DNA from 3 places in the Butyrivibrio hungatei genome. Region 1 is predicted to be linked to each of the others. Evidence: predicted binding sites of a transcription regulator. Region 1 holds the regulator's gene; each other region holds the start of a gene.
The links. The regulator Rex, encoded in region 1, represses fermentation and respiration genes when NADH is low (regulators of the CRP and FNR family bind a similar motif). The targets are predictions, from matches to a motif close to ATTGTTAANTANTTAACAAT.

Region 1 (3,287 bases):
TTCTCAAGATTTTAGTAAGGTGACAGCCCAGATCAGAAATGAGTATAAAAAGCCAATATTTGGCTTTGAAGTAGGTCAGTACGAGGTTTTACCTGATTTTAATGAGCTTGAAGATTTTAAAGGGGTTACAGATCCTGTAAATCTAAAGCTTGTAAAGGAACATGCTGATAAGGTCGGAATCCTTAGGGATTGGGACAAATATGTAGAGGCTACGGGCGAGCTTTCAAGACTTTGCTATAGGGAAGAAGTTGAGTCTGTTCTTAGAACTCCAGATATGTCAGGCTTATCACTTCTTGGAATTCAGGACTTCCCTGGGCAGGGCACAGCCCTTGTTGGCATGATGAATTCTCATCTTGAACCCAAAAAGTATGACTTTGCCAAGGCAGAGAAGTTCAGGGCATTCTATAGAGAGGCGTTGCCGCTAGTTCTTTTGCCAAAGTACACCTACACAGATGATGAGAGTGTTACAGCTCTAGTAAAGATCGCAAACTATGGCAAGAAGGCACTTGAAGGTACCTTTAAGGTAAAACTTGTGGATGCTGCTGATGATAAGGTGCTCGAAGAATATAAGATAAGCGAAAATGCATGCTGCAAAGTGGGAGAGCTTACTGAGATTGGAAAGATCGATTTTTCTTTATCCGGATCATTATCAGATAAAAAAGCCAGGGAGCTTTTGATCATCGCATATTTAGAGAACACAGATATTGAAAACACTTATCCTATCTGGGTTTATCAAAAAGAGTTCCTAAAAGACATTCAGAGCCCTGAAAATGTTTATGAGACCAGAGCTTTTGATGACAAGGCAATAGAAGTTCTTGAAAATGGCGGGATAGTGTACCTTTCACCGGATTCTACCGCAGATGCCATTCCTTCATCCATTAAGTGCCAGTTTTCACCGGATTTTTGGTGTGCTGACATGTTCAAGGAGCAGGAAGGCAGCATGGGACAGCTGATAAACAAGGAACATCCGATATTTAAGGACTTCCCGACAAATAATTATAGTCAGTGGCAGTGGTGGCCTATGGCAAGCCAAAGAGCATTTATTATGCCGGAATATATCACTTCCATCATAACTGAGATGGATTCATATATGTATTTAAGGCCTATGAGTATGCTTTTTGAAGCAAAATGCTTAAAGGGCAAGGTACTTGCTTCCTCTATGGGATTACATAATTTGCTGGAACATCCAGAGGCAAGGGCACTGCTTATGAATATATACAGATATATTTCATCAGACGAGTTTGAACCAGAGCAAGAAATAGACATTTCTTTTATCCAGAAAATAATGCTTAAAAATTGATAAAATCAAGCGCTGCTTCAATTGACATGCCCTATAGCTGTGATTATAATTGTATTGTTGAATAATTAACAAACATTTTTTAAATATATAACTTTTCAAGGAGCGGGGTATGGCAGATAAAGAAATTTCTCAGGCAGTCATTGGCAGACTTCCTAGATATTTTAGATACTTGGGAGATCTCAAGGAAAAAGGAGTTGAAAGGATCTCTTCTCAAGAACTTAGCGACATCATGAAGGTAACTGCTTCTCAGATAAGACAGGATTTTAATAACTTTGGTGGTTTTGGTCAGCAGGGTTATGGCTATAATGTTAATTATCTGTACGATGAGATCAGTAAGATCCTTGGTATAGACAAGCAGCATAGTCTTGTTATTATTGGTACTGGTCATCTTGGTAAGGCAATTGCAGGATATACCAATTTTACCAGAAGAGGATTTGTATTTAAGGGCGCGTTCGACTGTAATCCAGAACTCTACGGCACAATGATCAGAGATGTAGAGGTTCGTCCTATTGAGGAGATGGAAGATTTTGTTAAAAAGAACAAGATTGAGATTGCAGTTCTTACTATTCCTAAGGAGCAGGCAGTTCCTATGGCCCACAAGCTTGTAGAATGCGGCATTAAGGCAATATGGAACTTTGCTCATGTTGATCTGGATGTTCCTAACAATATTCAGGTAGAAAATGTACATTTATCTGACAGTTTGATGAAACTATCGTATAATATAAACAGATACGAAAATAACGATTAAACGGTGAGAGATAATAATGGCAAAGAATGATGAAGTCTACTCCAGAGCCCTGGAGGGTAAGAGCATTCCTATTTTGACATTGGACAATAAGTGGCACCAGCTTTTTACTCAGACTGAGATGACACCAGAGATTGAGCAGCTGGCTGATGAGCTTAATGCACTTGTTGAGCGCGATGGCAAGATCAGGACGGAGACCAAGAACATCAAGAAGATCAAGAAAAAGCTTCTTGGTGAGATAATGCCTCTTAGGGACCAGGCCAATAAATCTGGGGGCTCTGCTTCTATTGAGAAGGAAATTCAGGATAGAACAAGGCTCATTAATGAGTGCAATGATAAGCTTGCATCCCATGAGGATGAGCTTTTAGATCTTTCAAAAGAAATCTATGATCTAGATTATCAGCTTATGGTGGAGACCATGAAGGTTTGTTATGAGACACTTCATGACAATACTGATTACATAAAGACTATGGATGAGTGGGTCTCTCAGGTCAGAGTCGAGCTAAAAAAGAACGTTATCAAACTTCAGGAAGCCGAGATGGAGAATTATAATCTCTATTCCTATATGCATCAGATCTTTGGACCTGAAGTTATCGAAATCTTTGACATGAAATATGATCCTGATAGAAGACACCCTATTCGTAGACCACTTGCAGGAAATGAATCAGATTACGTGGAATGAGTTCATTAGAATTAAAAAGAGTTGCTTTGCAACTCTTTTTTCATAGGAACCTTAACCAGGTAAGGGGGACAGTATGAAATATGCGGTAAGTAGCAGAGAAATGAAGATCTATGACAGGAATACCTCGGATGTGTTTGGAATTCCCAGTCAGGTCCTTATGGAAAGAGCTTCATTAAAGGTAGCTGATGTAATTGATGAAAGGATAAAGGCAAGGGATTGCAAGAGAAAGTACAGAGCTCTAGTAATGGCTGGCGTTGGGAATAACGGCGGCGATGGAGCAGTTATTGCCAGATTATTAAAGCAAAGAGGCTATCTTGTGAGTCTTTGCGTGATCGGCGACCTTACTAAGTGCAGCGATCTTTTACTTTCTCAGCTCAAGATCTGTGAAAAATACGGTATAGATACTGCCACTTTTTCCAATATAAGAGACAACAAAAGCATTTTTGAATGGGATATCATAGTAGATGCATTATTTGGTATTGGTTTATCCCGCATTGTAACCGGAAGCTTTTCAGATGCTATCGATTATATCTCAAGATGCAAGGAAGAAAAGAAAGATG
Region 2 (3,287 bases), 1.1 Mb from region 1:
GTTTGATGTAATTGTAAGGATAGATGTTGTAGGCTCTGAATCACGGTATGTGTGGTGCTTCTCGATCTTCTTCATGAATGTCTTAAGAAGCCATACAGCGATCTCATCAGCTCTCTCATCATCGTTACCGTATCTTGGGAAGTCTCCCTCGATCTTGTAATCAACTACAAGACCAGACTCATCACGAACAGTTGAAACCTTTGCATACTTAATAGCTGAAAGTGAATCTACAACGTGTGAGAAACCAGCGATACCTGTAGCGAATGTACGTCTTACGTTTGTATCGATAAGAGCCATCTCAGCTGCTTCGTAGTAGTACTTGTCATGCATGTACTGGATAAGGTTGAGGATGTTTACATAGAGTCCTGCAAGCCAATCCATCATGATGTCATACTTGTGCATAACTTCATCATAGTCAAGAACTTCTGATGTGATAGGAGCCATCTCTGGTCCAACCTGCATGTGCTTACCATCTTTTGTGAGGAACTTCTCGTCCTTACCACCGTTGATAGCGTAAAGAAGACACTTAGCAAGGTTTGCTCTAGCACCGAAGAACTGCATCTCTTTACCAGTCTGTGTAGCAGATACGCAGCAGCAGATGCTGTAGTCATCGCCCCAGATAGGTCTCATAACATCATCGTTCTCGTACTGGATTGAAGATGTTGTAACAGAAATCTTAGCAGCATACTTCTTGAATGTAGCTGGAAGCTTTGATGTATAAAGAACAGTAAGGTTAGGCTCTGGTGAAGGTCCCATGTTCTCAAGTGTGTGGAGGAATCTGTAGTCGTTCTTTGTAACCATGTGACGACCATCCATACCAAGTCCACCAACCTCAAGTGTTGCCCATACTGGGTCTCCTGAGAAGAGGTTGTTGTATGAAGGGATACGAGCAAACTTAACCATTCTGAACTTCATTGTCATGTGGTCGATAAGCTCCTGAGCCTCTGACTCTGTAAGTGTTCCCTCTTTAAGATCTCTCTCAATATAGATATCAAGGAATGTTGAAACACGTCCAACAGACATAGCAGCACCGTTCTGAGTCTTGATAGCTGCAAGATATCCAAAGTAAAGCCACTGAATAGCTTCTTTTGCGTTCTTAGCTGGCTGTGAAATATCGAATCCGTATACAGCAGCCATTTCCTTCATTCCTTTAAGAGCTCTGATCTGCTCTGAGATCTCTTCTCTCTGACGAATGATATGGTCAAGCATTGTGCCATCGCCGCAGTTGTTGTAATCTTCCTGCTTCTTAGCGATAAGGAAATCAATACCGTAAAGAGCAACTCTTCTGTAGTCGCCTACGATACGTCCACGGCCGTATGTATCTGGAAGACCTGTTACGATGTGGCTGTGTCTAGCAGCTCTCATCTCAGGTGTGTAAGCATCAAATACAGCCTGGTTGTGAGTCTTGTGGTACTCTGTGAAGATCTTGTGGAACTTCTCGTTTACCTTGTATCCGTAAGTCTCAGCAGCTTCCTCAGCCATCTTGATTCCGCCGTAAGGCATGAATGCTCTCTTAAGAGGCTTGTCTGTCTGAAGACCAACGATCTTCTCAAGATCCTTCATAGACTCGTCGATGTAGCCAGGGCCATATGCTGTAAGGCTAGATACAACTTCTGTCTCGCACTCAAGTACGCCGCCCTTTTCTCTCTCTTCTTTCTGAAGCTCCTGTAATCTGCCCCAGAGCTTGTTAGTAGCATCTGTAGCATCAGCAAGGAAGCTCTCATCTCCATCATACTGTGTGTAGTTATTCTGGATGAAGTCTCTTACATTAACGTCATCCAGCCAGTGGGTTCCTTTAAAACCTCTCCATGCTTCGTTCATGGTATATCTCCTTTCAAAACTAACAATTGTTTGTTAATTATTTATCACTATTATCTACCGGAAGTCATATTATCATTTACAATTTGTTCAAACATTGATTGAAATCAAGTTTTATTATTTTTTTCACTTTTCACAAAAGTTTCACAGAAATAAAAAAAGAACCGATAAAATCAGTTCTTTTTTCCGTTTAAAATTGCTCTGGCGTTCTCAACGCGCTCTGTTGTTGGTGATTCAACACCTTCAAGCTGATATGGAATTCCAAGTTCTTTGAACTTCATCTGTCCCATTGAGTGGTATGGAAGCACATCTATTCTCTTTATATTAGAAAATTTCTCAATAAATTTTCTGGTCTCTCTTAAATATTCATCGTTGTCTGTAATTCCTGGAACCAATACGTGTCGGATCCAGATTGGCTTACCTATCTGATCAAGATATTCAAAACACTCTTTGATATTATCATTAGGAAGTCCTGTGAGCTTAATGTGCTCTTCTCTATTGATATGCTTGATATCAACAAGGAGCAGATCTGTATATTTCATAAGCTCTTCAAACTTTGAAAAGAATGGTTCTTCCTTAGTGAATGGCTGCACTGCTGTATCAATACAAGTGTTGATACCTCGCTCCTTAGCCTTTTTGAACAAGTCAATAAGGAAATCAATCTGAAGAAGTGGCTCTCCACCACTTACAGTTATTCCACCTTCTTCACCCCAGTAGCTACGATATCTTTCAGCAAAATCCAGAATCTCATCTGCTGTTCTCATGTCTTCTGAGTGCGGATCCCAGGTATCTACGTTGTGGCAATATTTACATCTAAGATTGCATCCTTTGAGGAATACAATAAATCTAATTCCAGGTCCATCTACAGAACCAAAGGTCTCTATAGAATGAATAGCTCCTTTAATCATAAAAACTCCAATCTAAATCACTGGGAAATATAAATCTCCCGCAAAGTATCTCTATCAAGCACCTTTATCCTTGCATGTCCAAGTCTCTCAATAAGGTGCATCTTTTCCATTTCGCGAAGCTTCCTAGAAACTGTCTCTGTTCGAAGGCTCACGCTTGCTGCTATGTCATCGAGTTTGAGCACAATATCGTCACTAGGGCTTCTGTCTACTCTGTACATCAAAAAGCCTGCAAGTCTTGCCATGGGGTCTTTGGTAGATAACAGCATATTTCTCTCATTAGCATCATGAAGCTTTTTGCTGAGAAGAATTATGATGTTCATGGCGGCAGTTGGATTATCAACCACCTTTATGAAATCGTCTCTGTGAATGAGACAGATAGACGCATTGGTAAGGCACACTGCAGAATATGGATAGACGCTTCCGTCAAGGAACATGCCTTCCCAAATGATATCATGATCTGCCAATATGGTAATGATCTGTTCACGACCAAGAGAATCATATCGACAAAGTTTAACTCTTCCTTTTCTTATTATACATATGGAGTCAACTGCCTCTCCCTCT
Region 3 (3,287 bases), 650 kb from region 1:
GAGCTCAAGGTTTGGAAGAAGCTTTGGATTATAGTTGTGAACTATGGATTCACCTACAAGTCTGTAGTGATAGAAGTAGCTTCCTTCTGCTATTACGAGGCGCTGACAGTCGCAAAGGCATGGGAGAGTAATATTTACGTCTTCGCTCATGGAAATGGCTGTGTTGCAGTACTTTAGATTGTTAAGGAGCAGCTCTTTTGATATGAGCTTCATGCATCTTGACATAGTCACAGGGCGGATCTCTGCACCAAGGAGACCTTCACAGATCTTATCGAGGTCCTGTCTGAAATATACGCCAGGTTTAAGTGTCTGGGTTTCTTTTCTTCTTTCGTTGTTTTTTTCAACAATATAATTACTTGAGATGATTTCTGATGTGGCAAAAGAACTGTCGGTGAGAGCATAGAGAGATTCCGCCATTTCAGTATCTACCCAGTCGTCACTGTCAACGTAACATAGATAATCTGAAGTAGCGGCTTTGGAACCACAGATCCAGGCTGACATGAGACCACCATTTTCCTTGTGAATCACTCTTACGCGGGAATCTTTGGCAGCGTAGTCGTCGCACATCTTTGGACATATGCCATCTGTAGAGCCATCATCAACGAGGATTATCTCTATATCTGAAAGAGTCTGATCTAAGACAGACTCCACGCATTTATCTAAGTATTTAGATGTATTATAGATCGGGATAATAAAGCTTATCTTGGACATTTGTTATTCTCCACTTCTTTGTTAGCTTTTTTGCCAAGCTAAATATATACTACCACAAAACTGTTGCTGGTAACATTTTCATGGAAACAATGGCGTATTTAGAGTAAAATTATATGTAGAGAAAGTATTAAACTCACTTTGGAGGTGCAAGGTATGGGCAAGGTTTTTCACGTTGACAAACAGATTGCAAACAAAAATGTGGAGGATTCAATAACAGAGTGGACCAAGGTCGTTAAGTATGGTGATATCAACGCTGAGAACAGACTTTTTGGTGGAACACTTATGGCGTGGATAGATGAGGTTGCAGGTACAGTTGCCATGAGACATTCAGGCAATCCTATAGCAACAGCAGCGATCGATAACATGCAGTTTAAACAGGGAGCACTTCTTGGAGATGTGCTTGTTATGATCGGCAAGATCACATATGTGGGCAAGACTTCTATGGAGGTTCGCGTAGATACTTATGTTGAGGATGTTAAGACTGGTATGAGACATGTCCTTAACAGGGCTTACCTCACAGAAGTGTGCATCGATCACGATGGATCACCATGTACAGTGCCTTATGGACTTAATGTCAAAACAGAAAATGAAAAGGCTGAGTGGGAAGGGGCTATCAAGAGACGCGAGCTTCGTAAACAGCGCAGAATGGAAGGCTTCTAAAAATTCTTTTTTATAGTATGAAAAGTTGGTAAAAATATTGTAATTGTAAGTTCGGAGTGTTAAACTTTTGTCATATGGCGAGAGTTTAACACTCTTTTTTCATATTTTATTTCGATCGAACAATTAAAACGGAGGTTTTTTATCATGAGTAAGAACTTTGATGACATTTTAGCTAAGCTCAAGACTGCCAGCACCAAGAAGATGTCTGTTGCTGTAGCACAGGACACACACGTACTTGAGGCAGTTAAGGTTGCTAAGGAGAGAGGAATCGTTGATTCTATCCTTGTTGGTGACAAGGAGCTGATCGAGGAGAAGGCAAAAGAGGTTGGAATGAACCTTGATGATTACGAGATCATCGATGTTAAGGATACAATCGAGGCTGCACGTACAGCAGTTTCACTTGTATCAAGCGGCAAGGCTGATATCTACATGAAGGGTGCCCTTGAGTCAAGAGATTTCCTTAAGAGCGTACTTGATAAGGAAGTTGGTCTTCGTACAGGTCGTCCTCTTTCACACGTTTGCGTATTTGAGATTCCTGGAATCGATCGTCTTTTATTCCTTACAGACGTTGCTTTCATGCCTTACCCAACACTTGAAGACAAGAAAGTCATCATTGAGTATACAGTAGATGTTGCAAGAGCCTGCGGCGTTGAGTGCCCTAAGGTTGCTCCACTTGCAGCAGTTGAAGTTGTTAACCCTAAGATGCCTGTTACTGTTGAGGCAGCAGAGCTTACAAGACTTAATGAAGAAGGTGAGATCAAGAATTGTATCGTTGATGGACCTCTTTCTATGGACCTTGCTATCGATCCAGAAGCTGCTAAGCACAAGGCTGGCGCTCTTGACAGAAAGATCGTAGGCGATGCCGACATCCTTCTTTTCCCAGATATCCACGCTGGAAACCTTACATACAAGACTATCGTAAGACTTGCAACTGTTAAGAATGGTAACATCCTCACAGGTACAAAGGCTCCAGTTATTCTTACATCAAGATCTGATTCTGTAGAAGTAAAGGTTAATTCTATCGCACTTGCAGCTGTTGTAGCAGCAAACAATAAAGGAGAATAATCATGATAAAGAGTTTGATCATTAACCCAGGTTCAACATCAACAAAGGTTGGTATCTTTGAGGATGAGACACTTGTAAAGGAAGAGACACTTAGACATAGCACAGAAGAAATCGAGAGCTATGCATCAATCATTGATCAGAAGGATTTCCGTAAGAATATCATTCTTGATTTCCTTAAGAAAGAGAACATTGATATCAAGTCATTCAACGTTATCGTTGGTAGAGGCGGACTTCTTCGTCCTATTCCAGGCGGTACATATGAGTGTACAGATGCTCTTTTAGAGGATCTTAGAAAGGGCGTTCAGGGTCAGCATGCTTCTAACCTTGGCGGTATCCTTGCTAGAGAGATCGGTGATGAGATCGGTGTTCCTTCATACATCGTAGATCCAGTAGTAGTAGATGAGATGGAGCCAGTTGCACGTATTTCAGGTGTTCCTGAGATCGAGCGTGTTTCTATCGACCATCCTCTTAACCAGAAGGCTGTTGCCAGAAGATATGCAAAAGAAATCGGCAAGAAGTATGACGAGATCAGCGTTATCGTTGTTCACATGGGCGGCGGTACATCAACTGGTGTTCACAAGAACGGCAAGATGGTAGATGTTTACGCAGCACTTAACGGTGATGGTGCATTCTCTCCAGAGAGAGCAAATGGCATCCCAGCTAAGGCTCTTGTAGATATGTGCTTCTCAGGTAAGTACACATATGATGAGATGAAAAAGAAGATTGTTGGTTACGGCGGACTTAACGCATACCTTGGAACTAACGATATGAGAGAAGTTAACAAGATGTGTGAAGAGGGCAACGAGAAGGCTATCCTTGTTCGTGAAGCTTTCATTTACCAGATCTGCAAG

Region 2: a site for Rex is predicted at 1,851-1,870, ahead of pflB (formate C-acetyltransferase). Genes of this name have one in related genera too.
Region 3: a site for Rex is predicted at 1,427-1,446, ahead of ptb (phosphate butyryltransferase). Genes of this name have one in related genera too.

Annotation. Positions count from the first base shown of each region.
Region 1 covers NZ_CP017831.1:1,292,937-1,296,223, forward strand. Annotated here, with positions in the region: gene bhn_RS06185 (glycoside hydrolase family 2 TIM barrel-domain containing protein) at 1-1,300, shown strand, start outside; gene bhn_RS06190 (redox-sensing transcriptional repressor Rex) at 1,410-2,048, shown strand; gene bhn_RS06195 (hypothetical protein) at 2,065-2,727, shown strand; gene bhn_RS06200 (NAD(P)H-hydrate dehydratase) at 2,801-3,287, shown strand, end outside.
Region 2 covers NZ_CP017831.1:143,120-146,406, reverse strand. Annotated here, with positions in the region: gene pflB (formate C-acetyltransferase) at 1-1,821, opposite strand, end outside; gene pflA (pyruvate formate-lyase-activating protein) at 1,992-2,726, opposite strand; gene bhn_RS01115 (Crp/Fnr family transcriptional regulator) at 2,744-3,287, opposite strand, start outside.
Region 3 covers NZ_CP017831.1:643,898-647,184, forward strand. Annotated here, with positions in the region: gene bhn_RS03410 (glycosyltransferase family 2 protein) at 1-711, opposite strand, end outside; gene bhn_RS03415 (acyl-CoA thioesterase) at 865-1,371, shown strand; gene ptb (phosphate butyryltransferase) at 1,516-2,436, shown strand; gene buk (butyrate kinase) at 2,439-3,287, shown strand, end outside.